Regions from separate parts of the Paenibacillus haidiansis genome, predicted to be linked through region 4. Evidence: riboswitches for the same ligand, from Rfam matches in the RefSeq annotation. Region 4 holds a riboswitch; each other region holds the start of a gene.

Region 1 (7,962 bases), on a different contig from region 4:
GCCGGCGTAACGCTGCTCGTAATCAGCTTCCTGGTGCTGGTCTACGGGAGCTACGTACTGCTGTTTAAACCTCCCGCCGTCCCCCCGATCAAAGATATCGTAACGCATGAGGATTACATAGAAGCGCTTGGTCACTACAGGGATGTTAAAGTGCTCAAATCCGATATTCAGCTTGCCCTTGATCAGCTGGAGCGGATAGAGAAGAAGAAAGATACTTTGCTGGATGTTCTGAGCCAAAGATTTGATCCGGCGGAGTTAAGCTATAAGAAATTCGCCTCCGTCATCGCCGAGGTCGAGAAGCTGTTCTACCTTAACGTCCGGGGGATTTTGAACAAATTGGGCGTTTTCGACGCTTCGGAATTGTCCATCTATACGAACAAGCACAATTCCGGGCGGTTTTCGAGCAAGCTCGTTCAGGAGAAAACCGCCCTCTACAACGAATATTTGACTTCCATCGCCGGCTATATCGGCGCCAACGAAGAAATTTTGCTCAAGCTGGACAAATTGCTGCTGGAGATCTCCCAGTTGGGCAGCGCCGATTACAAAGATATTGAGGAAATGCCCGGCATGAAGGAGATCGACGCACTGATCCGCCAGACTAAATTTTATAAGCAATGAAGGGGAGATGAGAATGGCAAGAAGAGGAAAGGCATTTGCGATACTGCTGATCATTGCGGCGGCGGTATTTGCCATTGTTTATTTCGGAATCACTTTAACCGCCAATCTGGGCAAATCCGAAACGGAGATCACTGCCGAAGACGCGGCGAAAAAGCTGGAAAAGCTCTATAACGATATTCGGATTGCCACGGCGGAACCGGTAAAAGGGCAAATCGACCTCGATCCCGTATCCGTCAGCGATTCCTTGCCCGATATCTCCAAGTTCCCCATCTCGGTAGAGAATACCACGGACAGCTTCGTGGAAATCTTCTCGTCCACCGAAAAGTCGGGTACGGGAGTCGACGGCTGGTTAAATGAAGTCGCGGAAGAATTCAACAAGGCCAAGATAACGGTGAACGGCAATCCCGTATCGGTAAAAATCCGCAATATCGCCTCCGGTACGGCCACGGATTACATCAGATCAGGCAAGTATGTACCGGACGCCTTCACCCCTTCCAACGAGCTGTGGGGCGAAATGGTCAAGGCGCAGGGGGTCAAAACCCAGCTTGTCGCCGACCGCCTGGCCGGCAATGTCGCGGGCATCGTAACGAACAAAGCGAAATATGATGAACTGGTCGACAAATACGGGGCCGTCAACGTCAAGACGATTACCGACGCGATCGCGGATAACGAGCTGTCCATGGGATACACGGACCCTTTCGCAAGTTCGACCGGGTTGAACTTCCTGGTCACCGCGCTGGAGACGTTCGACAGCTCCAACCTGCTCGGAGACAAGGCGGTTCAGGGCTTTGAGAAATTCCAGGCCAACGTCCCTTTTATTTCGTCGACCACGCTGCAAATGCGCGAAGCCGCGGAAACCGGGATGCTCGATTCCTTTGTTCTGGAGTATCAAACCTATGTCAATGCGGCGGATCTGAAGGGCGGATATGTTTTCACCCCGTTCGGGGTCAGACATGACAGCCCGCTGTATGCGCTGGGCGATTTGCCTGCCGATAAGCTCGAGATTATCAAACGGTTCGCCGAGTTTGCCGGGCAGGAGAAATATCAGAATCTCGCCAAGGACAAAGGCTTCAACGGGCTGGACGATTACCGCTCGGAGCTGCCGGCCGTCGACGGAAATCTCCTTACCTCCGCACAAAAGGTATGGAAGGAAAAGAAAGACGCGAGCAAGCCGATTGCCGCCGTATTCGTGGCCGATATCTCGGGCAGCATGGACGGCGAACCGTTGAAACGGCTGAAGGAATCGCTGCTTACGGGCCAGAAATATTTGGGCCGGGACAACAGCATCGGTTTTGTTTCTTACTCCGACGACGTGACGATCAACCTGCCGATCGGAAAGTACGATACGAATCAGCAGTCGATGTTCGTCGGCGCGGTCGACAGCCTGCAGGCCGGCGGGGGTACGGCGACCTTCGACGGGATCGTGGTGGCGATGAAAATGCTCCAGGATGAGCTGACTGCGAATCCGAACGTGAAGCCGCTGATCTTTGTGCTTAGCGACGGCGAGACGAACACCGGCCATTCGCTGAAAGATATCAAGGGATTGATCGAAAACTACAAAATCCCGGTCTACACCATCGGATATAACGCCAACATTCAGGCGCTGCAAAGCATCTCCAGCATCAATGAGGCGGCCAGCATCAATGCGGACACGGAAGACGTCGTGTACAAGATCGGCAATTTGCTGAATGTGCAAATGTAAATTTTATGGGGACGAGGAGGAATTAGATTGTCATTTACGATGGAAGTAGTAAGCCCGGAAGAACTGAAATCCGCAATTGAGGAGCAGGTGAAGCCCGAACCCGAGGAAGTATCGCAGCTAAAGGAGCTGGCCCAAAGCAATGTCACGACGATCCTGGATCTCGATATCGAGTCCTTGGAGAAGCGGAGAGAAATTTTGCAGTCGATCGATAATTTTGGGATGAGCACGATGAAATCGTCGTCGGAGAAGAATTCACTCCTGCAAGTATCCGTCGGCGATCTGTCTAAAATGGGCGACGACGGCGGCCAGGTCGCCAAAGGGCTAACCGAGCTGCAGCTTCAATTGAAGGATCTGGACCCGAGCGTAGTCGATTTCGCCAAGACCGGCTTTTTGGGTAAATTGTTCAACCCGCTGCGGGCCTACTTCGCAAAGTTTCAAAAAGCCGACTCCGTCATTTCCGACATTATCGTCTCCCTGGATAAAGGCAAATCCGTGTTGAAGAACGACAATACGACGCTGGAATTCGAACAGCAGGCGCTGCGGGAGCTGACCAAAAAGCTGCAAAAAGAAATCCAGCTCGGCATGCTGATGGACGCGGAGATCGAATCCCAGCTCGAGACGGCAAAACTGCGCCAGGAATCCGAGGACAAGATCCGCTTCATCACCGAGGAAGTGCTGTTCCCGCTGCGGCAGCGGGTCATGGACCTGCAGCAAATGCTGGTCGTGAACCAGCAGGGCATCATGGCGATCGAAGTCGTAATCAGAAACAACAAAGAATTGATCCGGGGCGTGGACAGAGCCAAGAACGTCACCGTTTCCGCCCTGAGAATTTCCGTGACGGTCGCCAGCGCGCTTTACAACCAAAGAATCGTCCTGAAAAAAATCGAGCTGCTGAACCAAACGACGGACAATCTGATCGCCAGCACCTCGAAAATGCTGAAGGATCAGGGCGCGGCGATTCAGAAGCAATCGCTGGAAACGAGCATCTCCGTCGATACGCTGAAACAGGCTTTCAGCGACGTGCTGGAGGCTTTCGATTCGATCAGCACCTACAAGCGGGAGGCGCTCCCGAAAATGCGCGAAACGATCAGCCAGTTCCGGGAATTGGCCGATACCGGCGAAAAGCAGATCGAACGTCTGGAGAAAGGCCAGAAATTAGGGTTGTAGCTTTGACAGGGCGAAAACGGAATAACGCCGAAGGCAAAACGAAAAATCCTGCATTCCACTGCAGGATTTTTTCGCGTTCATCCGGCCCAATGCGGCGGACGGACGAGCGACGGCGGCAGCTTCGTGGCGGCATCTCCCCTCGCCGCGTTAAGCTGCGTTTGGGTCAGGAAAAGGCTGCCGGTCAGATCGGCCCCGCGAATATCCGCATCCCGGAAGTCCGCCCCGATCAGGTCGGCGAATCTGAGATCGGCGTCCCGGAGATCGGCGGCAATGAGGTAAGCGCCCCTTAAATTGGCGTACCGGAGGTCCGCCCCCTTCAATTTGGCGCCGATGAGATCGGCTCCCCGCCCCACTTTACGCTTCGGCGGTTTCTGCGGGCTTCCATATCGGCGGCGGGCGTCTTCGCGCACCAGCTCGCTCGCTTGGCGAAGCAGATCGCTCACCTTGGCCCGGTGCCCCGCCGCATCCAGCGCGATAAGCTCGTCCGGTCCTAAACCAGTGAATCGCTCCGTTTCGTCCAGAGCCCGGCGGATCTCATCACGGAGAGTATCGGCGGCCGGCAGGGCCAAAACTTCGTATAGGTACCAAAGCAGCTCATGAAGCTGCCACATAACCGGAAACACCGCGAACATCTCCGCGGCGGTCCCGGGAGCTTGGCGCCAGTCTATTCCGCGATAGGTGATTTGCGAGACTTTCTGTCCGGCACCGAAGCAATCATACACCGTACAGCCGCGGTATCCGCGGTCCCGCAGCGAATCATGCGTACCGCAGCGGAAATCCTCCCGCAGATGCGGACAAGGCTGGCCGGCCGGTTTGTCGGCGGCAAAATCCGCCGAAGCGGCGAACGGCAGCGCCACACAGCATAAGCCGAAGCAGTTCCCGCAATCCGCCTGAAGGCCGGCCCGCCCGGGGGCGGGCGAAGACGGCGTATTTTCGTGATTCCGTGCCATTACCCCAACTTCCTTTCATGATGCACCTTAAATTTAATTATCTATATATTATCTTAAATCCCTATAGCATTTTATGATAGAATGATTTTGTTTGACCAGTAGTCAACGAAAATTTACAGAAATGAATAAAGAGAGGAACATTACAATTGGCACAGTTGTTTTACAAGTACGGAGCAATGAACAGCGGTAAGTCGATTGAAATTTTGAAGGTCGCCCACAATTACGAAGAACAAAACAAGCCTGTTCTTATTTTTACTTCCGCCGTGGACGACCGCGATGAAGTAGGCTTCGTCTCTTCACGGATCGGTTTGCGCAGAGAAGCGATTCCGATTTACGACGATACGGATATTTACGAAATCGTACGAAGTCATAAACCGAAGCTGTATTGCGTGCTGATCGACGAATGTCAATTTCTTAGTGAAAGCAGCATCCGGCAGCTTGTTCGGATCGTCGATGAGCTCGATATCCCGGTGATGGCGTTCGGGCTGAAGAACGATTTTCAAAATCAGCTGTTCGAGGGCAGCCGCCAATTGCTCATATACGCGGACAAAATCGAAGAAATGAAAACAATCTGCTGGTTTTGCGCCCGCAAGGCCACGATGAACCTGCGGATGGAGAACGGCAAACCGGTATATACCGGAGAGCAGATCCAAATCGGCGGCAATGAATCCTACTATCCGGTATGCCGCAAATGCCATGCCAACCCGCCGCTGTAAAATATCCCTACTATCGCAAGTGAGAATTAGCCCCGGACCAGCCCGAATGGTCCGGGGCTTCTTTAGAATCAAACTTTGTTTTGCTCTATTTCTAAATGATATTTATTAAAAACATCTTGACATAACACTATATATTGGGATATATTCGCAATACGCCAACTACATATTGTGGAGACAGGTACTTTGTTGATCAACAAGGTTTAATAGGGAAGTGCGGTGCGAAACCGACGCGGTCCCGCCACTGTAACAGAGGAGTGCTCTCTGAATGAACCACTGAATCGCCCCTTGGATAGACCGGCATTCGGGAAGGTAGAGAGGATGTTGAGACTGGAGCCAGGAGACCTGCCTGTTTCTTAGACACGGGAGCTTCCTACGGGAAATAGGACAGTGTTTTACATCAGGTTATTTTAAGCTGAGGTATTTTGCCTGCCCGTTCTTTCGGGGGTAAAATATCTTTTTTTATTGAAGGATGTGAAAATGATGGTTATCGCCTACGATTCAAAAACCGGCAATGTCAGACGGTTTATTCAAAAGCTGGATGCCGAATGCGTTCAGATTGACGAGGATATGAGTCTGGATACGCCTTTCGTGTTGGTCACCTATACGACGGGCTTCGGCCAGGTTCCGGAGAAGGTGCAGAAATTTCTGGCCAGGAACCACAAACAGCTGCAGGCCGTGGCCGCTTCCGGCAACCGCAATTGGGGGCAATGCTTCGCCATGAGCGCCGACAAGATCGCCTCCCAGTATGAAGTGCCTGTGCTGTACAAATTTGAACTCAGCGGCACTCCGTTAGATGTTACCAACTTTCAAGAAAGGATGAGTTCACTTGAAGCATATCGAGCTAAACAATGAAATTATGTCCCGGAGAGAAGACGGCTTCTTCGATCTGGAAAAGGACCTGCAAGCCGTACAGGCGTTTGAGGAAGAGGTAAAACTGCAAATGATGGCTTTCTCCAGCGTAGAGGAGCGGATTACTTATTTGGTAGAGCATAACTATTACTATGATGTGCTCGCCGAATACACGATGGAGCAGGTAAAGTCCATCACTGCGCTAATTGCCTCCATCCCGTTCGAATTCAAATCTTACATGGCCGTTTCCAAATTTTATCGGGACTACGCCCTGAAAACAAACGACAAAAAACTGTATCTGGAGACATATCAGGACCGGATCGCGATTGTCTCCCTGTTCCTAGGCCAAGGGAACTTTGAAAAGGCCAAGGAATACGCCGTTGCGCTGATCGAGCAGCGCTACCAGCCCGCAACGCCGACCTTTCTCAATGCCGGGAAAGCCCGGCGCGGTGAAATGGTCTCCTGCTACCTGCTTGAGCTTGACGACTCGCTGAACAGCATCAACTACAATATTTCGACCTCGATGCAGCTGTCCAAGCTGGGCGGCGGTATCGCGCTGAACCTGAGCAAGCTGCGCGCCCGCAACGAAGAAATCAAGGGCATCGCGAACGCCTCCAGCGGCATCATGCCGGTGGCCAAAATTCTCGAGGATACGTTCTCTTATGTGAACCAATTGGGCCAGCGCAAAGGCGCGGGGGCTGTGTATATCAACATTTTCCACTGGGATGCCAACGAGCTGCTCGACAGCAAGAAGATCAACGCCGACGAGAAGTCCCGCCTGCAGTCGCTGTCCATCGGACTGATCTGCCCGGATAAATTCTTTGAGCTCGCCGAGCGGAACGAGGATCTGTATGCATTTGCCCCGTATTCCGTCTATAAGGCGTACGGGCAGCATCTCGACGATATGGATATCGATGCGATGTATGAGGAACTGCTCGCCAACCCTGCCGTGATCAAAAAGAAAGTGATGAGCGCACGCGATATGCTGACGAAGATTGCGATCATCCAGCTGGAGAGCGGCTATCCCTATATCATCTACCGCTCGAACGCCAGCCGCCAGCATGCCTTGAACGCGATCGGCAGCATCAAAATGTCCAATCTGTGTACGGAAATCTTCCAGCTGCAGGAAACCTCCACGATCCACGATTATGATCAAGCGGACGAAATCCGCCGCGACATCAGCTGCAACCTCGGCTCGCTGAACATCGTGAATGTGATGGAGCACCGCAAGCTTCGCGAGTCCGTATACACGGGCATGGATATGCTAACCGCGGTGTCCGACATGATGAGCATCGAGAACGCGCCGGGCGTGCGCAAAGCCAACTCGGAGCTGCACTCCGTCGGCCTCGGCGTGATGAATCTGCACGGCTATCTAGCGAAGAACGGCATCCCGTACGAGAGCGAAGAAGCGAAAGATTTCGCCGGAACATTTTTCATGATGATGAACTTCTACAGCTTGGAGAGATCGATGAATATCGCCAAGGAGCGCGGCGTGACATTCCAAGGCTTTGAAGCTTCCGACTATGCGAACGGCGCATACTTCCTCCCGTATCTTGAGACCGACTTCGCCCCGAAGACGGCAAAGGTACAAAAGCTGTTTGAAGGCATGGAAATTCCGGGTCCGAAGCAATGGGCGGCGCTAAAAGAGCAGGTCGCCGAACATGGGCTGTATCATGCCTATCGGCTGGCCTGCGCGCCGACGGCCTCGATTTCTTATATCCAAAATGCGACGTCATCCGTGATGCCGATCGTGGATCAGATCGAGACCCGGACGTACGGCAACTCGACAACCTACTACCCGGTCCCTTATTTGTCCAGGGAGAACGTGCTGTTGTATAAATCCGCCTATAACATGGATATGTTCAAGCTGATCGATCTGATCTCGGTCATCCAGCCGCATGTCGATCAAGGGATTTCGACCGTATTGTTCGTCAACAGCGACGTGTCGACCCGTGAACTG
Region 2 (7,962 bases), on a different contig from region 4:
CTGGGGTGCCGAGTCCGGCCACTTCTCCCCCGTGTAGAACCAGCAGATGGTCGCAGTACAGCGAAGCGAGATTCAGATCGTGCATGACGGCGATCACCGTTAAGCCTTCGTCCCGCTGCCAGCCCGCGACCAGCTCCATAAATTGCATCTGGTAGCGGATATCGAGGTAGGTCGTCGGCTCATCCAGCAGGACGATCTCCGGCTGCTGAGCCATTACTTTCCCTAGGGCGGCGCGCTGCCGCTGTCCGCCACTGAGACTGGCGAGCGGACGGTCCGCCAAACCGTCAAGCTCCAGCCTGTCCATAATCTCTTGCATCAGCTTCTCCGCGCTATCGCCGGTTTCTCTGCCAAGCCAATCCTGAAACGGGAAGCGGCCCATCTCGATAATTTCCCGGACGGTAAAATCAACCTGCGGCAACCCGTCCTGCTGTAGCACGGCCAGCTTCCGCGATAATTCCTTGCGCCCGTACGAGACGAGAGGACGTCCGGAAAGCGCGATCTCTCCGGAATCGGGGGCTTCGATTCCGGAAATGAGGCTAAGCAGCGTGCTTTTCCCGCTGCCGTTCGGGCCGATGATGCCCCAGAACTCGCCGGGTTCGACCTTCCAGTTGATCCCGCGCAGCGCCTGCAGGCGGCCGTACGATTTGGCGGCATCCTTCACCTCGATCATCGCATTTCCCTCTCCCTCGATTTTTTCTTTCTATATAACAAGTAGGCAAAAAACGGCGCGCCGACGAACGCCGTAACCACCCCGAGCGGAATTTCCGTCGGAGCGAGCAGCGAGCGGGCCGCAAGGTCGCTCCACATCATAAAAATACCGCCGCCAATTGCGGAAAGCGGAATAATAAGCCGGTAATCCGGCCCCGTAATCAGCCGGATGATGTGGGGGACAACAAGGCCGACAAACCCGATCACTCCGGACACGGACACCGCGGCCGCCGTCATCAGCGTAGCCACGAGTAAAACAATCAGCTTGGTCCATTCCACATTGAGCCCGGAATGCGCCGCCTCGCGCTCACCCAAGGCGAGCAGGTTCAGCGAACGCGCCCGGCCCCACAGAAACAATCCACCCAGGGCCAGATATGGAAGCAGGATGGCCGTATACGACCATCCGCGGAGACTGAGACTTCCCATTGTCCAATATAATATTTCGTTCACCGTTCTTTTCGACATCGTTGTGAGAAAGGAGACGATCGATCCGAGGAAGGACTGCATCACGACGCCCGACAAAATCAGGCTTTCGATCGGAATTTTGCCGTTCTCCCTGGCTAGCCGCATCACGACCCACAATGTGGCCGCACCTGTAAGAAAAGCGACCATCGGCAGAGTGAACACCCCTGCAAGAGAAAACTGCCAGCCGAAAAAGATCAGCACGGCCGCGCCCACCGCCGAACCCGAGGATACCCCCAGGGTGAACGGGTCGGCCAGCGGATTGCGCAGCACCCCTTGAAATGCGGCGCCCGCGACCGCGAGCGAAGCGCCGACGAGCAGGCCGAGCAGCACCCGGGGCAGGCGAACCTGCATGACGATTTGCTCGGACGAGCTCGGCCAATAAGGTTGTATCCATTCTCCGAGCCCGGGGATCCGGTGCAGCAAAATGGCGGTGATCTCGCCGATCGGCAGAGGAACGGAACCGACCCCGATGCAAATCAGCAGCGTCAAAATTAGCAGGCCTAGGCCGACCGTTCCGTACCCCGCCAATTTGGTTCTCATGGCTGCATCAGTTCCGGATAGATCGCTTTCGCCACTTCAATCAGCCCTTGGGTCACGCGCGGGCCCGGACGGCTGAGCAAATTGTCGTCGAGCGCAATGATCCGGTCTTCCTTGACCGCCGTAATTTGGTCCCAGCCGCCGCGGCCTTTGATAATTTCCGCCAGCGTCCGGTTGTTCTCGTCGATGACGCTCTTGGCGTACAAGATGACGTCGGGATTCGCCTGGATGATATTCTCTTCATTGATTTCGCTCCAGCCCGTAATATCGGAGGCCACGTTCACGCCGCCGGCCAAGGTGATCATCTCGTCCATGAACTCGCCTTTACCGACCGTCCAGCCCGGCGAAAACTCGATGTATACTTTTTTCTTTTGATCGTCGGATAAATTTTTCACGGCGTCGGTCACTTGCGCGAGCTCGGCCTTCATTTGCTCGGTAACCTGGAGCGCTTCCTGCTGGTGATCGGTGATTTCGCCGACCGCCCGGATATTCTCCATCACCTGTTCCACTGTTTTGGAATTGGAACGGTACACTTTGAGACCGAGATCGGTCAGGCTTTTTACCGTCTCTTCGCCGACCAGATTGCCCGCGAGCACAAGGTCCGGCTGGGCCGCAACGACCGCCTCCACATTGACCTGGAATCCGCCCATGCGCGGCTTGTCTTTGACCGTTTCCGGATAATCGTCGTTATCGGAGACCCCGACAACTTGTTCATCCAGCCCCAGAGCGAACAGCCCTTCCGTCTCCGACGGCGCCAGCGAGACAATCCGCTGCGGTGCGGATTCGAAAGTGAACTCCGTGCCGAAAGCGTCCTTTACCGTAAGCGGATATGCAGTGCGCAGTTCCCCTTGCTCCGGGTCGGCGGCATTACCCGCTTGCTGTTGTTCCTGTCCGGCCTGAGTCACGTTATTGCCGGTGTTTGCGGACGAATTTCCGTTATTGGAGCCGCAGCCGGCCATGATAAACAGCATCAGCGCCAGCAGCCAGATTCCCAAAAGCTTAGTATATTTCTTCATTGCTCTCTCCCCTTCGCTTTCTAGTTCTCAAAGAAATGCCTGAGCCGAAGCGAACCCCCGCTTCCGGTCAATTCCCCCACAAGGGAAGATCGGAACAAAAGAAAAACCCATCCTGTGTCGGATGGGTTACGTCTACAAAGTTATAACGGAAACCGGCCTAGAGTTTCATACCGGGAACACAGCTTCCGAATCTATGCAGAGCGTTATCCTTTCCTCGAAGGACCGTCTATTACTTCCCGTGGGCAGGTCTCCTGACTATCAGGTTGGCGACGAAAGCCCGCCTTCCCATCATGCTGTGGCGCATGACAGTGGCATAACTTCTAGCTTCGTCCCTGAATACAGTGGCGGGACCGTGCCGGATTCGCACCGGCTTCCCTTTTAACCCGAAGCTGCTTGCCGCAAGCTTCAGGACCAACGGGTGCTTTCTATTCGCTTGAATCAGAGCTTTTCTTTCTCTATTGGATTATAGGGGAAAAGCTTAAATCTTACAATATAACCGGCCGGGATTCTAGTAATAGATATCCATCTCCGTCTCCTGCCCGCTTAGTACTGCTCCAGGGACAAGTCCGCCCCGAGCACACCGACCACGGCGCCGTCTTTAACGATCGGCACGGACAAGGTGATGCAGCGACGCTTCGTGATGGCGGAGACATACACTTCCGAGACTACCGTCTCCCCGTTTACAGCCTTGCGAAACCACTCGCGGCCCTTGGCATTGAGCAGCCCCGCCTCCGGAATCGAGACGACGAAAGAACCGTCCGCCCGGTTGCTCCAGGCCGCTTCCAGCCCGGCTTCGCTTGCGAGCAATTGCTCCAGAGCTTCGCGATGTTCCGGCTCGCGCATCGCGACGATCGCTTCGCTTTCCGCCTGCTCCCGCAGCTTTCGCGCATAGGCGAGTCCCAGCTCTTGAGCCGCAGACTCCCGCTTCGCTTCTTCATCCCCGGAATTCGCGTTACTCCGCACATGATCCAGGGATGAAATCAGTTCGGCCTGGGCCCTGTGGAGTCCGCCGGACACCGTTTGCAGCTTGGAGATATGAACCCGCTGCGATTCCATACGGGACAAGGCGCCTTCCACATGGACAATGCTGCGGCTCAGCGCCGCATGGACTTCCCTCATCATGAGCTCCATATTCCGCGTCATTTCCGACTGCTCCCGGCTGCGGCGCCCCGTCTCGCCGACCAGCTCATTGACCTCGGCGACCTCCTCGGAAATGTAACGGATATCGCCGCCCATCGATTTAAGCAGCTCAATTCCGTCCATCGCCGATTTTTTGCCGTCATTCAGCGTTTCCTTGACCCTTTCCACTTCGCTCATGATCTGCCGGAACAGCGGTGCCGAGCTGCCGATCGCCTTGCTGCTCTGCTGCGCGAGTTGACGCATCCGGCCGGCTACGACGTCGAAGCCTTTGCCCTGCTCGCCCAGCCTGGCCGCCTCGATGGAAGCGTTCAAGGCAAGCAGCGATACTTCGCCGGAGATGCCTTCCAGCTCGCGATATAAATTTCCGAGCTGCCGGGTGTTGTGCTCCAAATCGCTCATCGGACCGATGATGGATTGTTGGGATTCCGCCAGCGAGCGAATCGTCCCGTCCGCGGCGGCCAGCGCCTCCGTGATCCGCGACGCCTCGGCCAGCGTCCTCCCGCTCCGGTTATGGAGCTGGTCCGCGGCCTCTTGAATTCGCAGTGCGGAGGAGGCGACCTCCTGCATGGCGGCCAGGCTTTCCTGCACCTGCTCCAGCGAACGTTCGCTGCTGGATTTAAGCTTCATATCTTCAACCGAGGAAATATCGGACAAACGCTGGAGCTGTTCGATACTCTCGTTGACCTCGCCGACCGCGGCCTTCAGTCTGTCGGATGCGACCAGCGATTCATTGACCATCGCCATCCAGTCGCTCTCGCTGCGTCCCGCCGCACCGGGATCGATCGGAAGCAAGCGCATCGAAGCGCCGGATGCTCGCTTGCCTTCCCTCTTCAACTTAGGAAGGATTAAAGAAAGCGCTGCGTTCATAGTAAGTATGCGATCATGTTTTCCCATTCCGCGGAGTTGATTCATTCTTCCCCCACTCCTCTTATGTAAGTTTACCTTACATTATAGAATAGGACTTGAGACTTAAAAAGAGCTTATTTGCAAAAATAAAACAAAATTCAGCAATTTCTCACAGATAACAACCAATACATTACACATTATGTTATGTATTGAGGTAAATTCATTATTTATTTCTAACTTCTGCAGACCCAAATGTTCCGGACAAAAGAATCCTTTGCCGCTTGTCCGTAATCTAAAATTTGAAAACCTTCGGCCAATAAATCGCTCTCTAGCGCTTCGGTGGAAACAATGACGGAAGTCTCGCTGAACCTGCGCAGACTCGCCAGCATTGCCCGCTTCTCTTCCCCCGGGAGCACCGAGCATAAATTATACGGCATGTCGAGAATGGCCGCATCAAAGTGTCCCGTCACCCGGTTCATATCTCCGATCGACACCAAACCGGGGTTCTCATAGCCAAAATGCGCCAAATTGGCTCGCGCTCCCCGCACGGCCAGCGGATTTAAATCCATCCCGACGATATCGATGTCCATAGACAGCGCTTCGATCATCACATTGCCCATCCCGCAGCAGGGATCGATCGCCTTAATGCCCTTCGGGTTGGGGACGGCGATATTCACGAGGGCGCGAGCGGTGGCAACGGGCAAGCCGGTGGAATAATTTTGCGGCTTGTGTATGCGCTGCCGCCAGGCATGATCTGCCGGAACGCAAAGGCCGAGCATCCAGCCCCGTTCATGCGAGAGGAGCCCGAACGTCATATCGGGACAGCGCATGTCGGCGGTTCCCCGAATGTTCGCGCCCACCAACCGTTCCAGTTGACGCTGCTCCTCGTAACTCCGCTTTAGTCCATTTTTGAGATACAGCACCTTAAAAGTGCTTCCTTCCAGCATTAACCCGGCCGCTTGAGCAACGAGACCTTCCAGCGTAGGCGATGAGAACAGCACGTCCATCCGCATGGAAATAAACGGGCTCCGGTCCGGCTCGATCATTAACGGACTTTCGATATAAGCCAGTGAACCGGGTTCCCGCCCAAAGAGAGCGCGAAGCTCCATCTCACACAGCTCCCGCTCATTCTCATGGCAGGCAAAGGGATAAATATACCGATCCGGTTTATTTCCGGGATAAAAATTTTCATTTAAATTCATAGTTGGTTTGTTACCATCTTCCCGCACTTTATCGCTTCCTCCCGAACAGTAAAAACATCTCAACAGTCTTACCCATTGTATCAAAGCGGGAGGAGATGAGTCGTATTTCCGGCAAACAAATAGCCTTTGGTTCGGATTCCCCTTCATTACCGCCTTAATCTTGCTGCATCTCCGTCAAATGAGCCCAGTATCGTTTGGGCATATGGGACATCCGGGCCCGGGGATTAATGCGCTCCCGGATCGCCGCCGTATGATAGAACTGCTTCCACAAACGGCGGTAGGCCTGTTCTTGTTCACCGGTTTCCGGCAATATCAGCTCCTCAACGTCCACGATGCTCACCTTTTGTTCGTGAGTCGCATCCGGCCTGTACATCAGCGCTTGTCCATGGGTCCGATCATAGATCATAAAAGACTCATTGCGGTAACGGTCGCAAAAATGGGGGGCCAGCGTCGGCAGCACATGATTTTTCGGTTCAATCTCGGCAACCAGTACATCGCCGTAGACCGAAAAACGCAGAAAGCCCATGAGAGTGCGGCTTTCGGAATTTAATTGCTGCACCGCTTTACGGAGCCGGTGGACCGTATCGTCCGTCAGCATATTCATGACCGCGCCCCCACGCTTGAACCCCAGCCTCAGAAAGCGGTAGATCAACAACTCCTTCTGGGGGGCGCAGGTGAGAAACCCCAACCGGACCAGTTCCTGAGCCGAAGGCGATATAGTTGCTCCGATCGCCTTATATACCCTCGCCGCCTTCTCCGCACTGGTTTCGACGGTCCGGGTACCGAACAGCGTGTATTGCGGATCGCCATCGGAGCTGATTGCGACCAATTCTTCCTTCCGTTCATAACTCTCAAACACGCAGGTGAGCAAACCGTCAAAGCTGCCGTCATAGGAATAGGCGGCGTCTTTTATCCAAGGCATGGGACCAGCTCCTTTGCGGCCCCTCCGGCCAGCTCCTCATCGGTAAACAGGGATAATTGCTCCACTTGCGGCTGAGGCAAAAACATATTCAGCTCTTTTGTCGACAGCAGCGATCTGAGGATTGTGCTTTCGTTCACTTTCAATCCTTCGAGGCGCCGGCCGGAGCAGGTGATGAAATACTGCGCCCGTTTCAAAACGACGCCGAGCTTCTTCAAGCCGGGAAAGTCCAGCTTCCCGGTTCTTCTCGCCTTGACGATCCGCTGCGCGCTTCTCACCCCGATTCCCGGCACCCTTAGCAGCGATTCATACGACGCGGTGTTGATCTCAACGGGAAACCGGTCGATATGGTTCATCGCCCAGTTGCATTTCGGGTCCATGAACGGATTGAAATTCGGCGTGCGCTCGTCCAGTAGTTCCTTCGCTTCGAAGCCGTAAAAACGTAGCAGCCAGTCGGCCTGGTACAGCCGATGCTCCCGCAGGAGCGGCGGCTTGCTGTCCAGCGAAGGCAGCAGGGAATGCTCCATCACCGGCGTATAAGCGGAATAATAGACCCGTTTCAGCTCGTATTTACGGTATAGCGCTTCCGTCAGGGTCAATATTTTCAAATCGCTGTCCGGCGTCGCCCCTACGATGAGCTGCGTGCTCTGTCCGCCCGGAACAAACCGGGGTGCATGGCGGTACTTGACCAAATCCGTACTGTTCTCGCGGATGCCCTGGCGAATCGCCGACATCGGCTTCAGAATGGCGTCCTTCGTCTTGTCCGGAGCGAGCTTGCTCAGGCTGTCCTGCGAAGGCAGCTCGATGTTGACGCTCATCCGGTCGGCCAGCATGCCGAGCCTGGAAATGAGCGCCGGGTCAGCGCCGGGAATCGCCTTGACATGGATATAGCCGCCGAAGCCGTATTTATCGCGCAGCAGCTCCAGGACGCGGATCAATTGCTCGGTCGTATAATCCGGGTTGCGCATAATCCCGGAACTGAGAAACAAACCTTCTATGTAATTGCGACGGTAAAAATTCATCGTTAGGTCCGCGAGCTCCTCCGGGGTAAACATGGCCCGCCGCGTGTCGTTGGAACGACGGTTGACGCAATACTTGCAGTCGAAAACGCAGCTGTTGCTCATCAGGA
Region 3 (7,962 bases), on a different contig from region 4:
CGTCTTGCCGCCCGTGGTCAGCATGACGGAGCCTTTTAAAGCTTTGGCGGTGCGGGCGGCCTCTTCATACGAGGAGACTTCCATTAGCCGGGGATGGCGGGGATAGGTTCCCCTGCGCCGCTCGTATCGAAAATAAGGCAGCCCCAGGGCAGCGGCGACGGCTATGGCATTGGCATGCGCCTCGGCGGCGAAGGGATGGCTGGCATCCACTACGGCATGGTAGCCGCCTTTCCTCAGCATAGCGATCATTCCCTCCCGGTCCAGCCTTCCGGTTACGGTATTTATCCCGACCGCTTCAAGCTGCTGCGCCGCTTCCCGCGTCACAACGGAAGCAACCGGCGGCAGACCTTGTCCCGCAAGGACAAGTGCCAGTTCCAAGGCGTCGCGGGTTCCGCATAGCATGAAAATCATCTTCTCTGCATATCCCCGGTACCGCCCGCGGAAGTGACGGACGTTGCCGCGGCCTCGTGCCGACCGTGGAATTCCCCTTCCACCACATCGTGGTGATGGTGGTGATGGTGATGATATGCCGCCTCTTGGCGATATTGGCAGGTATCGCAATTGGCAGAGGCTTGACCTGCCAACGTCTCATCGATCCGTTCGGCCAGCATGTCCGTCAGGAGGGGGTGCGTACCGATATAGCCGCCGATCTCCACTTCGATCTGCGGATGATCGGCGGCGAAGCGCCGGACCTCTTCTTCGCATTGCTTCATCAGCACACCAGTAAACAGCAGAAACGGGAGCACAATGATTTTGCGGGCCCCCAGCGTTAAGCAGCGCTTGAGCCCCTCCTGTAGCGAAGGCTTGGCCACGGCTATGAAGCAGCTTTCCACGCTTAGATAAGACGTTCTTTCCCAGAGCAAACGAGAAAGCTTGCAGAGCTCGCTATTGGCGTCGGAGTCGTTGCTGCCGCGACCCATCAAGAGCACGGCCGTATCCCGGTCCCGCACTTCCGAAGAGCGCACTTCCGTCGTCCCATCCAGTTGAGACGCCTCCGTTCCGATTGCCGGAACGGCTTCCTTGATCCGATCCAGCAAAATATCTACCGCCCTTTTCTGCGCACTTATGGGTCGCCCATAGACGAATTCCGCATCGGGATATTTCTGTTTGGCCCGGTCTATCACCATCGGAATGTCCAGCTTGGAATGCCCCGCCGCAAACAAAATCACCGGTACGATATAAACCGCTTTGGCGCCTCCCCTGATACAGTTGTCGATTCCTTCGGCGATCGACGGGGAGGCCAGCTCGATAAAGCAAGTTTCGATATGCAGCTCAGGTTTGCGTGCGGCAAGTCTATCCGCTAACTCCCGCAGTTGATCATTACCCTCCTCGACCCGGCTGCCGTGTCCCACAAGCAGGACTGTGCGCGGGGAGTTTCGCTCAGACGAATTGTCTGTAAGACCGGTTGCGGCCAGGATATCTCCGCGCGCTGCAGCGGCCGCAAGCGACCAGGGCTCCGCCGTCGTCCGCAGCCGTTCATGCGGCTTCAAAGTCTGAATAGCTTTGCTCAGATTGTATTTCCGTTCATATCCCCGGGGGGTCACCATCAGTCCTTGGTATACAGTGGTGGCTGAGTTGCCGACCACGACCGTGGAGAGCATGCCGATTTCATGTTCAAGCATGTCCCGAAGCGTGGTTACGATCGTTTGCTGCCGATCTCGATAAGCGCTCTTGACGATGCCTACCGGTGTGGAAGGATCGCGGTAGCGGAGCAGTATGTTGCGGGCTTCCTCGATTTGCCGCGTGCGTCTGCCGCTGCGCGGGTTGTAGAAGGCAATCACAAAATCCGCCGCCGCAGCGGCCTCAACGCGCGCCACAATGCTATCCCACGGCGTGAGATGATCGCTTAAGCTGATTGTGCAGGCATCATGCATAATCGGGGCACCCAGCAGCGAGGAACAGGACTGAACCGCCGATATGCCTGGGATCACCTCAACCTGTACGCCTTCTTCCCGGTTCCACCCCCGCTCGATCAGAACCTCATACACCAGACCGGCCATGCCGTACACGCCTGCGTCTCCGCTGGATATGACGGCGACGCTCTGCCCCGACTCCGCCCGGCGGACCGCTTCCTGGGCCCGGCCGACCTCTTCCGTCATGCCCGTCCCGACGATCTCCTGATGCGTAAGCAAGGGCTTGATCAGCTCCACGTATGTGTTATAGCCGATTACGGCCTCACTCTCTCCGAGAGCGGACAATGCCCGGCCTGTGATATGCTCCAGACTGCCGGGACCAAAGCCGATAATCGACAACTTCCCTTGTTGCTTCATTCCGTTTCCTCCACTTCAGCGTGTAGCGTTAATTAGTAACGTGCGATAACGCTCGATACGTTCCCGCGCATTTAAAATTGTTCTATTTCATCCCATACTCAGGAATTTCCGTGCGTTCAACCAGCAATTGGTTCAGCATGGTCTTGAATGCCTCGGCGCTCCGGGGAACGGAGCGGCCTTCGGTATACCGCGCGGGCAGGCTGTACCACAAATCCGCAATCAGCGGCAGTTCGAGACCAAGGGCCCGCAAGCCACCCCGCCCGCTGAATACCGCTTCCGGCGTTCCCGCCGCCAGGCAAGCCCCATGATCCAGCACGATAACCCAATCCGCCCAGCTGTAGGCCAGATTCATGTCGTGTGTCGCCATCACGATCGTTGTCCCTTGCTTATGAACGCTCTCCAGTCCCGCAAGCAATTGAGCTTCCGAAAGTGGGTCCAGATAGGAAGTCGGCTCGTCAAGCAAAAGGAGCTCCGGCTTCATCGCCAGCACCCCTGCGAGCGCCGTGCGTTTCTTTTGTCCCAAACTGAGCTGATGAATGGGCTTGTCCTTCAGTTCTTCCAGCTTCAGCAAGTCCAGCATCTCAAGGCAGCGCGTCTTAATTGCCGCTTCATTCATCCCCATCCCGCGCAGCCCGAATGAAATATCCTCCCCCGGTGTGTTCAAGATCAACTGCTGCTCGGGATCCTGGAGCACGAGACCGACGTTGCGGCGCAGAGCCGCCAGATCTTTCTTGGCATAAGATACGGGGATTCCCGCCTGCAGCACCCTGCCCTGCTGCGGACGGAGAATGCCGACGGCATGGAGAAAGAATGTGGACTTGCCGGAACCGTTATGGCCAATCACCGCTGTCTTGCATCCCCCGGGGATGGAAACGGTCAATTCCCGCAGCGCGGGCTCCGCCGTATCGGGATAGCGGAATACTACTCCTTCAAAAGTCAAGCTGTCAGCCATGTTCATCTTGTTCTCCTTCTCTTGTCGGTCCATTTGTCCGTTGATGATGCCTATACCAACCTAATCCACAGCTCGGCAAGCAGCATCAAAGCGATGCCGATGTATGCCGACGCGGCGATTTTTCCCGGTACAGTCCGGGGTTCATATGGAGGCAAGACAATCTGTCCCGTATATCCCCGGGTAAGCAGCCCTTTGGAAAGCCCGTCATAACGTCGCATGGTGTTTGCAAATAGAGCGCTGCCCATCCCCGCCATCTCCCTCATCCTGGCCCAAAATCCTCGCTTTCCGCCCCTCAGACGACCGGCGAGAAGCATTCCGTGCACCGTATCGCTCAATAGAAATAAGAATCGGTACATAATCAGCATCAGCTCCAGTACGATTTCCGGCAGCCGCAGCTTCCGGAGCACCTGCAGCAGCTCGCCGAACGGAGTCGTTAATATCAGGAAGAAAAAGCAGGACAAACAGGCTATTACCCGGGCCAGCAGCTTCCCTGCCCGCCGAATTCCCGCCGCCATAACGTACAGGCTTTGCTCCGAAGCCGGCAGCTTGAGAGCAAGTACCGCGTCGGAGGCCTCCGGCCGTCCCAACTCCACGAGCACTGCTGGAAGGCTGAGAACAAAGAACAACAGCGCCGTACAGAGAAGCGATCCGTAGGTACGGGCAGGAATTTTGGCAAAATGGATGCACCACAGCATCATCCAAAAGAAAATAATGACCTGTAAAACAGGATGCAGGGAATAAGAAAGGATGAACATCACCACGGCGAATAAGCTTTTCCACAGGGGCGACAAATGGCGCAGCGCATTGCTGTAGGACAAAGCGTCAATTCTTCTGAGCATGGGACTACCGCCGTTGCTGTCTGCCTTTCAGCAGCCCGACCGAATAACCGATCACTCCGGCCCCAAGCGCCGCCTGCAGCGCAAACAGCATGCTTTCCGTTTCCCCGGGCAGCTCGGTAATCGGCTTGAACCAAGGCTCATAATCGGGGGCAACCTCCGTAATGACCCCCTCCGCCGCATCGTCAGCCCCGCCGAATTCCCCGTCGACCAGCAGCAGCGGCAGGACCACGAGCAGAACTACCGCCAGCAGCATCAACGCATTCTTCCACTTATTGCTCATTACAGGCCTCCTTCTTTCGTTTGACCTTTTAGCCGCGATAGGTCGTTCGGAATGTACGATTTCAACCAATTCCAGAGCAGTACGGTCAGCAATCCCTCACTGATCGCCAGCGGAATCTGGGTTACGGCAAAAATGCCGCCGAATTTCAGCAGGGAAGCGGCAAATCCGCCGTTCGCCGCGGGGAAAGCGGCCGCAAGCTGGACGGAAGTAACCACATAGGTCATCAGATCGGCGCAGGTCGCCGCCAGAAACACCGCCAGCTTTTCGCGTTCGGTGAATCTCATCATCAGTCTGTAGACGGCATACCCGGCAAAAGGACCCGCCACCGCCATCGAGAAGGCGTTCGCTCCCAGTGTGGTGATTCCTCCGTGGGCCAGCAGCAGCGCCTGAAACAACAGGACGATCGAGCCGATTACGCTCATCGGCAGCGGCCCTAGCATGACCGCTCCGAGGCCCGTCCCCGTAGGATGAGAGCTGCTTCCGGTAACGGAAGGCATTTTGAGCGCGGACAAGACGAAGGTGAACGCTCCGGAAAGCCCGAGCAGCAGCTTCACCTCGGGATTGTCCTGGGTCAATTTTTGCAGCTTCACCACCCCGAGCACAAAAAAAGGCAGAAACGCCGCCCACCAGAAAACGGCCCAGCCAACCGGCAGAAAGCCTTCCATAATGTGCATCGCCAGCGCCGTTCCCGGTTCATTGAGCAGTAAATAAACGGTAAATCCGGCGATCAGGGCCGTCATGCTCCAAAATCTCCGCTTTTTCATTCTTGTTCCTCCACTTATTATTCGTACAGTCACAAACTAAAAACTCCCACCCTGCAGGGTGGGAGTGCTTTGTACGTCATCAGTTGTGCAAGAGTCGGACCTGCTGCGGAAGACCGCTGGCCGCCGATCTTGAACAGAAGTACAACAGAGGCGGATGTTCTGCCGGAATGGCATTCATGGGAAAAATCACGTCAATGAGCCATCCGCAATACCGCTTGTCTTCTCTTCTATGCAACCAATTCGTACACCGCTCCTATCCGCGTAGGGTCATGGTGCGAACAAACAAGGTAGGTCTCCTGGCTCGGAATACAAACGCGTTCCTTCGTCTTCCCCGGATATAAAATCCGAGTGACAATCTGAAGTTCGGCTCTTCCTTACAGTGGCGGGACCGCTCGGGATTTGCACCCGATTCCCTGTTATCCCTTGCCTGAAACAAGGGCACCCTGTTTGTTAAATTTGTCCAGTTAATTATAGTGAGATTCGGCTAGCGATGTCTGTGATAAAAGTGGAGGCGCCGGCATTTAATCAAAAAGCCTGCCGATGGATTCCCAGAATGGGACTGATCTGCAGGCTTTTGTAGTGCTTGTTTGGGATAAAACTATAATAAGTATATTCCGTTTTATTTTACTTCTTGAGTCCCGGTCACTTTACCGTCGATAACCGCCGTAGCCTTCACATCTTCGCTTGCATAGTAGATGTTGCCGTCCACGGTTGCCGACTCATGAAGATTAAATCCGTTGGCTTCGACATAAACGTCGCCTTTAACCGTTCCGCCTTGAATTCTCAGGTTTTCGCTTTGCACCGTCAATTTCGGTACGGTCAGCGTGTAGTTGGCCGTGATATTGTGATCTTCATCTTGCGCGTAAAGGGCGATTTTACGGTAAATGTCTCCGTCCGCAGCGTCTTTATCATGGAATTCGCCGGCAACGATCACGTCTTTATCGACCGTCACATCATTCAAAATCGCTACGATCCAAGTTCCTTGTTCACTGACCCCATTCACGAATGCGTCCGCTTCGTTGACGAGCGAAGCCGTCGTTACCGCATCGGCTGCTTGGTTGCCCGCGTTTGCCGAAGTATCTTCATTCTTTGCGCCGCAGCCGGATAGCAATGCAACCGCAACCCCCGCTGCCAGCAAACCTTTGAAAATTTTCACAGTAGATCTCCCCCAAATAATAATATTTATGATGCAAAAATGATTATATATAAAATCTTATCATAATCATGTGATTAATTTCACTATAAATGTTATTTTTTTCACTTACTTTTGCAAGTAAAATATCCGTTAATTTCCTGGAAATGCCGGTTGGCCAATTTTATGGTTTAATAAAAAGATATCAAGTGAAAAATAGGGTTGCATAGCCACCGCCCGCTCGGCGGCTTTACCCGAAATAGCATAAGAAAGGCAAAGGATTATTCCCATGAATTTGACATCATTGATTCAGGCGTTGAAACAGCTGGATTTAAGAAGTTGCCTAATCAGCCGCCAAGGCAAGCCGATATTTGAACAATATAGAGATGATCGAACGCCGCATGAAATCGCCAAAATCAACTCCTGTACCAAAAGCGTCCTGTCCGCGCTGATCGCTATCGCGATGGATCAAGGACTGCTGCCGGGGCCGGACACGCCGGCCGCGGAGTTTTTCCCGCAGCTTGCCGCGGACCCGGATTCCCGCAAACGGGAAATTACGCTGCGGCATTTGTTGACGATGTCGGCGGGCTTTAACTGGACGGAGTTCGGCGGCCAGAACTCTTTTCCCAAGATGACCCGGTCGCCCCATTGGATCAACTTCGTGCTTGAACAGCCTTTGGCGGACCCTCCGGGAACCATGATGGAATATAACTCCGGCATCTCCCAAATGCTGTCCGCCATTTTGGCACAAGCCGCAGGTATGACGGTGGCGCGGTATGCCGAGCTTCATCTGTTCGGCCCGCTTGGCATCGAATCGTACGAGTGGGAGCGCGACCCCCAGGGAATCCATACGGGCGGCTTCGGTCTAAGGCTTCGGCCCGAGGATATGCTAAAGTTCGGGCAGCTTTATTTGCAGCAGGGAGAATGGAACAACAACCGGCTGATTTCCCGTGAACGGATTGCGGAATCGGTAGAACCCGCCATCTCGTCGGAACCGCCCCGCCGCGGCCGTTACGGCTGGCATTGGTGGACGGATACCTATCCGGATTCAGACGGTCCTCCCGGCACTGCCGCACCCTTATTCGATTATTTTTATGCGCGGGGGTTCGGCGGCCAGTATATTTACGTGGTACCCTCGCTAGAGACGGTCGTCGTTCTGACCGACGACAAACGCAAAAAACGGCAGTTTCCCGGCGATGTGTTCCGCCAATTCATCGCTCCCGTGCTGGCTCGGCAGATGCAGGAATCATAATGATTCACGGGTCACGCCGTGCGCACATGATCGAGCAGCGGTTGGATATATTTCTTGTCCGTGCTATCGAAAGATTGCTTAATCGCTTCGACCATGGCCTCGTCTTCAGGGGTTTTATCCTTTTTCCTTTTCAGGATATGCGGCAGAATCTTCATCATAAATTTGCTTACGAGGCCCATTCTTTCATAATTCAGGCCGCTTTGAAAATAGAACACAGGAATCGCCCCTCTGTCCTGTTCCGAAATATTGTTCTTGATGACGTTCTCCACTGTACCCTTTGCCTCCGCCGGCGCGGCCCCGGTGGCATACACAATTATCTTTTGTCCCTGTCGATGCGGACGTTGAAGCAAGTTTTTGAATTTAGCCAGCCCGTTAATCTTGCCGGCATAGATCCCCCCGCCGTAAATAACGGTTTCGTATCTAGCCAGGGTTTCTCTGGATATCGTTTTTAATTCGGCAATGTCGCAATTCAA
Region 4 (7,962 bases):
CGGCGAGAAACAGCCCGTCACGGTACGTGAATTTCATATGGGACAGCTTGATCCGCTTCACCTCGGGCGACTGATAAGCGTACGAGAAGCCTTTGGCCTCCAGCGCCTCCACCGTGGTGCGCGTTCTTTTGGCAATGCTGAGAATCAAAGGGTAAAAAGACAACACCGCGATCTTCAAAAAATAGGCGATGCTCCGTAAATACAGAAAGCCGTGCCTGCTTGGGGCCTTGCCGCGCAGCCGGAACGACAGAAAAATATGGTGATATTCTTCCAGCAGGCTGGGCAGCATCCGGTAGCCGTAAGCGATGCCGAAGGATACCTGCTTCGGTACGCCGATGCTAAGCAGCCCGTCGCTGAGCTTCTCGGGGTCCATCGAGCAAAAGACGGTGATGCTGGCCATCGAAATGACCGACAGCTTCATCGTCAGCTTCAGCAGCGGCAGGACGGATTCGCCGCCTCCTCCGAACAGCCAGGATACGATGAACAGGTATCCGGCCTGGCTCAGCAGCCCCAGGCACAGAATTGCGATAATGAGCGGACTGACCCGCGACAGGATCGTCGTCAGCGTCATAAGCAGGAACATGCCGAGCAGCAAAATCTCATGATGAATAAACCAGGGGGCGATGCCGAAATACAGGTACCAGAGAAACAGGGTCCGAGGGTCCAGCTTGGCCAAAAAGGTATCGCCGTTGCCGTAGGCGGTGTTAAGCAGCTCGATTTTGACGCCTTCAACCGACGCCCGTTCCATCAGTTTACGGACATATTCCATAAAGCATCGCCTCCTTCCCGGCTATATCAGCTTCACCGGTCTCAACGACCGTACCGGTTTCACCGACTTCTTCCCAGCGCTCAACGAATTCCTCCACCGTGTAGCAAAGCCGCGGCATGCCCAGCCTCCGGCTCAGCTCCAAAATTTGCGGCGCGGCGAGCCCGGCCAGCTTCAGCAGGTCCGCGTCGGCAAACACCGATTCCCTCGTCCCGTCCCGTACCACCTTGCCCTGATGCATGACGATCACCCGGTTGGCCCATTCGGCGACGAGCTGCATATCGTGCGTCGCCACGACGACCGTTTCGACATGCCGGTTCAATTGCAGCAGCAGGCGCGTGATGTCCTTACGGGTGGCGATATCGAGGTTGGCCGTCGGCTCATCCAGCAGGATGACCGACGGGTTCATCGCCACGCCGATCGCCAGCGAAGCCCGGCGCTGCTGGCCGCCGCTGAGCAGGCGCCCGTCGCGGTGCTGCAGCTCCGTCAGCCCGAAGCTGTCCAGAATCTCGTCGACCTTCTCCTTGTACCCGCTCACGCGGCGCGCCTTCAGGAAGAACTCCACGTCCTTCCGGACCGAGTCCTCGATGAACATCTCTTCCGGATTCTGATAAATGTAAGTCACCGTATCGGCTAACCGCTCCGGTAAGGTTGTCATTGTATCGACGCCCTTGACGCGGACATACCCGCTTTCCGGCTTCGTCACTCCGGTAATCAGCTTCATGAACGAGGATTTTCCGGCCCCGTTGTTGCCGACGAGGGCCACCAGATCGCCCGGACGAAAAGACAGGCTAACGTCGTTCAATACCGTCTTGCGCTCGCGCGCCACCGTCCGGTAAGAATAGCGGGCGTGCTTGACCTCGATCACCGGGCTCGCGGAACCGAGGCGCGTCGCTTCCGCCGGGAGCGCCAGGCCTCCGCCCGCGAACCGGGCAGAATCGCTATCGGCAGCAGCGCCGCTCCCTTCCGCCCACCCTTCCTTCCGGCGGCTGAAATACCGGACCGCTTCCTCCAAGGTCACGGGATACTCGCGTTCCAGGGCCCCTCCCGGCGCGGCCCTCCGGCCGGAACGGTCCACACCCGCGGCGGCCTGCGTGACCTGGGGCGGATAAATCTGGCTCGCTTCCAGTTGACCGAGCTCGCGCAGCGCCTCCTTCACCGGCTTCGACCACAGCACCCGGCCGGCGTCCATCAGCACGACCGATTGGCAATATTCGGCGATGAATTCGGTATGATGCTCGATCACGATGATCGTTTTCCCGTGGCATTCGTTCAAATTCCGCAGCAGATCGTAGATCTGCCGGGCATGATTCGGATCCAGCTGCGCCACCGGCTCGTCGATGATCAGTATCTCCGGGTCGAGCGAGACCGCCCCCGCCAATGCAAGCTGATGCTTCTGCCCTCCGCTGAGCTGCCAGATGAACTCCTTCGGGTCCACCCGCAGATCGACCAGACCAAGCGCCCGGCGGCCGCGCTCGGCATAATCCTCACAGCCGTAATTGAGCGGCGCGAAGCCGGCGTCGTCCAGCACGGTCGGACGGATGAGCTGGTTCTCGAAGTCCTGGTACACATATCCGACATGCCTGGACAACCGCGCGACATCGTGCCGTGAAGTATCCAGCCCGCACACCCGTACCGAGCCCGTGAAATCGCCGACATAATAATGGGGAATCAAGCCGTTCAACGTTTTGCACAGGGTCGATTTGCCGCTGCCGTTGCCGCCGATCACGGCGACAAAATCGCCCCGTTTGATCTCCAGGGACACTCCGTTCAATACCGGCCTTTCGCCGCCGGGGTATGTAAATGTCACCCCGTCCAGGGATACGATGTATTGTTCTTCCGCCATCAAGCCTGACCGCTCCCGTCCATCTGCCGAGTGACGCGCTTGCCTTTACGAATGAGCAGCAAAATCGTAATCAAAGCAACGATCGCCGCTGCGCCGATACTGACCCAGATAAACCATCCCCCAATGCTTTCCAGGAAATCGGCGTCCCAATCGATCAGCGCCATATCGGATTCCGCCAGGAATTCCGCAACCGCCGCGAATACCGCGAGCAGCACAGAGACAAGGATCAGACGCGGGGCCAGAATTTCACCCAGTGAATATTTCACCCCATTATCTCGCGGTTTCATCCCGAGCAATGGCTCGATTTTGCCGTACAGCCGGGGTACTAGATACAGCGTAGGCAAGAGCGCGAACAAAATGCCGGAGAACAATACGTCATTCAGGAAGGAGACCCCCTCCACGACTACGACGCTCTGCGCCAATCCCGGTACGGCCTCAAACTCCTCCACCCCGATCCAGACCTTCGCGATATCGACCGCGCTGCTGATAAATTGGTGGATCGCCACACCGGTGATCGCCGCGATTCCCACCTGCGTGCGGTTTCTCGGATCATTGACCAGGCTCCCGGCAATAAACATGGCCAGCGAGAAGCCGATGAATTTCTCCAATTCGCCAAGCCCGCCAAACTGTCCGAGCATAATCTCGCCGAAAATGACCTCGCCCAGCGCCGCGCCGACCGCGGCATAGAACGGATGAAACAGGATGCACAGCGTCAGCGGAATGAAGGCGAAATATTCCACCGAGAATTCCACCGGACCGAGCCGCACCGAAGGAATGAGCTCCGTAATCATGTTGGACAAGCCGTAGAGCGACATGGACAGAATAAACACCATCATCTTTTGCGATTGGGTCAGCACGTATCTTTTGCCTAATCGAACCATTGCTTTTTCCTCCCTAATAAAGGTTGTTCAAACAGTGTGGCTTTAAGATACTCCCAATATAAAACCGAATTATTAACTCCAACGCTTATACACGTAAATCTTATGTAAAAATATTTACATAAACTAATTCAATGAAAATAAATACGTCATTCTTGTTTGCAGCAGCCCTTCCCTCTCGTCCGCTCTCCCTTTTGCCGGGTCCAACCCCGTATGTTAATCTATTGCTATCAACCTACCTGACTAGGAAAGCGAGGCCTTCTTCGTGAAAATGGACTGGAACACGGAATCACTGTCTCCGGGTCAATTGAAAATTGCCGACTATATTCAGAAAAATGCGCAGGCCGTCCTGTTCTCCACCGAACAGGAAATCGCCGATGCGCTGGACTTAAGCATCGCTTCGGTGTCGCGGTTTTGGCGCTCGGTCGGCTTCAAAAATATCAAAGAGTTCAAAGCCCGGCTCCGCGAACAGCTGGATGTCACCCCGGCCGCCAAAATGAAAAATATTATGGATAAAGCGGATGCGAGCCCGCTTCCCCAACAGTTTCTCGCCACAAGCATCAGGCAGCTGGAGGAGACGATGAGCCACTACTCCGCGGAATCATTTGAAGCCGCGGTGACCGCGCTGATCTCCGCCAAGCGGATCTACGTGTACGGTCCCGGGCCGTCGGCCGGCCTCGCGGAGCTGATGCGTTACCGGCTCGGCCGGTTCGGCCTGTCCATTCACCGCTTGGAACGCGGCGGCAGCGAACTGTTTGAGGACCTCCTCCACCTGGCGAAGGGCGATCTTGTCGTGTTATTCGGGTTCGTCAGGCTGCTGCCGGAAGCGAAGGTGATTACTCAGCACGCCAAGGAATCGGGTTACCGCACCTTGCTCATCACGGACCGTCTGGTATCCGATTTCGCGGACCAAAGCGATATCACCCTGTTTGCCAGCCGGGGGGAAGCCTGGGAGTTCCATTCCATGATCGCCCCGACATTTATGGTGGAGAACCTGATTGTCGCGGTCGGCATGAGAAACCAGGAGGAGCACTTGCTTAAATTGAATGAATTGAATCAATTGCGGAAGAAATATGCCCACGAGCTTCCGAGATAAAACGGCAAAAAAATTTTTGTCCCCCGCTCCCCGCGCCATGGTTGCTTTCAATGTTTTTTCAATCCGTTTCACCCGGTTTTTCCGTTTACGGGTCATTTACAAACACAATATATTGGGTTAATATCTTAACAGGACAACAAAATATAGTGAAAATGGGTGGTTCGGTGGTCCTATTCCACCGAAGCTTAAAAGGGAAGTGCGGTGCAAGTCCGCTGCGGTCCCGCCACTGTAACCGGAAGAGTCGGGGACAAGCCGTAGTTGCTCTGCCCCCAGCGAATTTGCCGGCATGGATGTCACTGCAGGTACAAATACTCCCTGCGGGAAGGCGCCGGTCAAATATTTCGGAAGCCAGGAGACCTGCCCGTTTGAAAGACACCGCACATGAACCTGCGAGGTACGGGGAGGTGTCCGATTGCAGCTTATACATAGCTTTACTTTGACTTACGGAGATTCGGCAATCCGGCTATTTTCAAAAAGCGCACCCGGGCATTTTCGACCTTGTCGGTTTGGAAATGCTTTTTTGTATGGATTTATTGCCTAGTTATCGGGGAGGAGAACTTATAATGGCGATCATGAATCGATTGGATACGGACGTAATCCGGACGCAAATGCTCGACGAGGTCATCCGTTTGGGCGAGGAAATCGTCGAAAGCACGAATATGGAGGTATTGCGCGAGAATGCCAACCTGAACGGGGAAAGCTTCTCCGGCAAAATGAGCAAATTCGGCAGCGAATACGCCAAATGGTACGCGAATCACTTCGTGATGCCGCCGCGGCTGGTGCAGGCGATCAAGGACAATGTCGTGTATGTGCATGACCTGGACCAATACGCGATCGGAACGACGAACTGCATTTTCATCCCGTTCGAAAAATTGCTGCGCGAAGGCTTCAACACCGGCAACGGCAGCGTCCGGCCGCCGAATTCGATCATGACCGCGATGGCGCTGGTCGCGATTATTTTTCAATCCCAGCAAAACTCCCAGTACGGAGGCGTGTCTGCCAACAAGCTGGACTTCGACCTCGCCCCTTATGTGACGAAATCGTTCGCCAAATACTTCCGCAAAGGGCTGGAGTATTTTGAAGAAGGCGATGGCGAGGGGGATTTCGGCGGCGAAATCAACATGAGCCGCGCGGATTTGCAGGCCGAATATCCGAAAGCTTTCAAATATGCGTTAAAAGAAACCGAGAGCGAAACGCTGCAGGCGGCGGAAAGCCTCATACATAACCTCAACACGATGTCCAGCCGGGCCGGGGGGCAGATTCCGTTCACCAGCATCAACTACGGCACCTGCACCTCGCCGGAGGGCCGGCTTGTGATCGAATCGCTGCTGACGGCGACGATGCGGGGGCTGGGCAGCGGAGAAACGCCGATTTTCCCGATTCAGATATTCAAATGCAAACAAGGCGTGAATCAAAAAGAAGGCGAGCCCAACTATCATCTGTTCCTGAAAGCGGCGGAATGCTCGGCCAAACGGCTGTACCCGAATTTCGCCAACCTGGATGCGCCGCTGAACCTGATGTATTACGATCCGGCCGACCCGGATACGGAATTCGCGACGATGGGCTGCCGCACCCGGGTACTCAGCGACCGGTTCGGACGCAATCACCTGTCCGGGAAGGGCAACCTTTCCTTTAATACGCTGAATCTCGTCAAGCTCGGCCTGGAGCACGGCATCGCGCTCGGACGCCGGAAGGAAGCCGATGAGTACGGCTTCTACCGCGAGCTGACCCATTACATGGACATCGCGCTGGAAGGCCTGCTGCACCGCTATGAAATTCAGGCTTCCCAGAAAGCCAAGGCATCGGATTTCATGATGCGTGAAGGCGTATGGGAAGGCGGCGAGCAGCTTGGTCCGGAAGAGCCGGTCCGCGAGCTGCTCAAGCACGGTACCCTGTCCATCGGGTTCATCGGGCTGGCGGAATGCATGAAGGCGATGTACGGCAAGCATCATGCGGAGGACGAGCTGGTTTACAATAAAGCTTACGAGCTGATCGCCTATATGCGCGACTATTGCGACAGACAGAGCGAGATCCACAACTTGAACATCACGCTGTTCGCCACGCCGGCCGAAGGGCTGTCCGGCAAATTCACCAAGCGCGACCGCGCCGCCTACGGCGAGGTGCCCGGGGTCGTGGACCGCGAATATTATACGAACTCGTTCCATGTTCCGGTATATTTCAACCTGAGCGCCGCGAAAAAGATCCGGCTGGAAGCTCCCTTCCACGGCTTATGCAACGCGGGGGCCATCTCTTATATCGAACTCAACGGCAACGCCCGCAGCAATCCGGCGGCATTCCTGCAAATCGTGCAATACGCGCTCTCGCAGCAGGTCAGCTATTTCAGCATCAATCACCCGATCGACCGCTGCTCCGCCTGCGGCTTCGAGGGTATCATCGGCGCGACCTGCCCGTCCTGCGGCAGCCATGAGAACGATGTCCATATCCGCCGTCTGCGCCGCGTCACCGGCTATTTGACCGGGGACTTCCAAACGCGCTTCAACGCCGCGAAGCAGGCGGAAGTCCGCGACCGGGTCAAGCATGAATCATGAATATTTGCGGCTATTACCCGGAGTCGATCAATGAGGGCGAAGGGCTGCGCGCCGCCATCTTCATCAGCGGCTGCCGCCATTACTGCAAGGGCTGCTTCAGCGCGGCCACCTGGAATTTTAATTACGGCGAGCCGTTTACGCCGGAGCGGGAACGGGAAATCATTCATGACATTAAAAATAACCCGCTTTTAAACGGGGTCAGTATCCTGGGCGGGGATCCTTTTTTCTCCGCCGCCGAGGTTGGCGGCTTCATCGACCGCCTGCGCCGGGAAGCCGGGCCGGTGCCAATCTGGATATACAGCGGCTATACCTATGAGGAATTGGCGGCGTGGCCGGACTCGCCCGAATACCGCCTGCTGGAACGCTGCCAGGTTCTGGTTGACGGGCGCTTCGTCGAGGAGCTGCGCGACCCTTCCCTGCTCTATCGGGGCAGCTCCAACCAGCGGCTGATCGATATTGAGCGCAGCCTCGCCCAGGGCGGGCCGGCGCTGTGGGAGCCAACTTACTCTTTCTAGCTTGCCGCGTTTCTAGTATAATTGTTAATCTGTGATACTTTTCATAGTTTAATATAAATGAACCATAGGTTACATGGCAGGGTCATGGCGCGTTTTTCTGCGCCCCTTTTTTTAAAGTAATATTACAAATTTAAGAATTGAATATTTTAGATTTTGCCCGGCGGGAAGCCGGATCAGCCCAAGACAAGAAAGCGAGGATTTTATTATGCCACTCATCGTCACGAAACCGAATAACCGTCAACTCGCGTTCGACAACGAGCGCCTCGGCGTTTATGCCGACCGCATCCTGGACGGATTACATAATGTGGATAA

The links. Region 4 has a riboswitch for cobalamin ahead of V3851_RS10565 (anaerobic ribonucleoside triphosphate reductase). Riboswitches for the same ligand answer to the same signal wherever they lie in the genome.
Positions count from the first base shown of each region.
Region 1: another riboswitch for cobalamin. It lies ahead of nrdI (class Ib ribonucleoside-diphosphate reductase assembly flavoprotein NrdI); the one in region 4 lies ahead of V3851_RS10565 (anaerobic ribonucleoside triphosphate reductase).
Region 2: another riboswitch for cobalamin. It lies ahead of V3851_RS14350 (ABC transporter substrate-binding protein); the one in region 4 lies ahead of V3851_RS10565 (anaerobic ribonucleoside triphosphate reductase).
Region 3: another riboswitch for cobalamin. It lies ahead of V3851_RS16090 (energy-coupling factor ABC transporter permease); the one in region 4 lies ahead of V3851_RS10565 (anaerobic ribonucleoside triphosphate reductase).

Region 1 is NZ_JAZHPZ010000010.1:140,438-148,399, forward strand. It holds gene V3851_RS18605 (hypothetical protein) at 1-618, shown strand, start outside; gene V3851_RS18610 (vWA domain-containing protein) at 632-2,320, shown strand; gene V3851_RS18615 (toxic anion resistance protein) at 2,348-3,487, shown strand; gene V3851_RS18620 (pentapeptide repeat-containing protein) at 3,565-4,437, opposite strand; gene V3851_RS18625 (thymidine kinase) at 4,584-5,153, shown strand; cobalamin riboswitch at 5,313-5,517, shown strand; gene nrdI (class Ib ribonucleoside-diphosphate reductase assembly flavoprotein NrdI) at 5,634-6,005, shown strand; gene nrdE (class 1b ribonucleoside-diphosphate reductase subunit alpha) at 5,980-7,962, shown strand, end outside.
Region 2 is NZ_JAZHPZ010000006.1:192,559-200,520, forward strand. It holds gene V3851_RS14340 (ABC transporter ATP-binding protein) at 1-670, opposite strand, end outside; gene V3851_RS14345 (FecCD family ABC transporter permease) at 667-1,713, opposite strand; gene V3851_RS14350 (ABC transporter substrate-binding protein) at 1,710-2,726, opposite strand; cobalamin riboswitch at 2,951-3,157, opposite strand; gene V3851_RS14355 (methyl-accepting chemotaxis protein) at 3,270-4,778, opposite strand; gene V3851_RS14360 (TRM11 family SAM-dependent methyltransferase) at 4,946-5,821, opposite strand; gene V3851_RS14365 (TIGR03915 family putative DNA repair protein) at 6,069-6,836, opposite strand; gene V3851_RS14370 (putative DNA modification/repair radical SAM protein) at 6,824-7,962, opposite strand, start outside.
Region 3 is NZ_JAZHPZ010000007.1:223,426-231,387, forward strand. It holds gene cobK (precorrin-6A reductase) at 1-411, opposite strand, end outside; gene cobJ (precorrin-3B C(17)-methyltransferase) at 408-2,270, opposite strand; gene V3851_RS16075 (energy-coupling factor ABC transporter ATP-binding protein) at 2,353-3,222, opposite strand; gene cbiQ (cobalt ECF transporter T component CbiQ) at 3,273-4,061, opposite strand; gene V3851_RS16085 (energy-coupling factor ABC transporter substrate-binding protein) at 4,066-4,341, opposite strand; gene V3851_RS16090 (energy-coupling factor ABC transporter permease) at 4,341-5,105, opposite strand; cobalamin riboswitch at 5,375-5,566, opposite strand; gene V3851_RS16095 (polymer-forming cytoskeletal protein) at 5,725-6,261, opposite strand; gene V3851_RS16100 (serine hydrolase domain-containing protein) at 6,527-7,489, shown strand; gene V3851_RS16105 (flavodoxin domain-containing protein) at 7,501-7,962, opposite strand, start outside.
Region 4 is NZ_JAZHPZ010000004.1:191,297-199,258, forward strand. It holds gene V3851_RS10545 (energy-coupling factor transporter transmembrane component T family protein) at 1-769, opposite strand, end outside; gene V3851_RS10550 (ABC transporter ATP-binding protein) at 753-2,612, opposite strand; gene V3851_RS10555 (cell division protein FtsQ) at 2,612-3,493, opposite strand; gene V3851_RS10560 (MurR/RpiR family transcriptional regulator) at 3,762-4,586, shown strand; cobalamin riboswitch at 4,726-4,965, shown strand; gene V3851_RS10565 (anaerobic ribonucleoside triphosphate reductase) at 5,195-7,135, shown strand; gene nrdG (anaerobic ribonucleoside-triphosphate reductase activating protein) at 7,132-7,650, shown strand; gene V3851_RS10575 (ribonucleoside-diphosphate reductase subunit alpha) at 7,856-7,962, shown strand, end outside.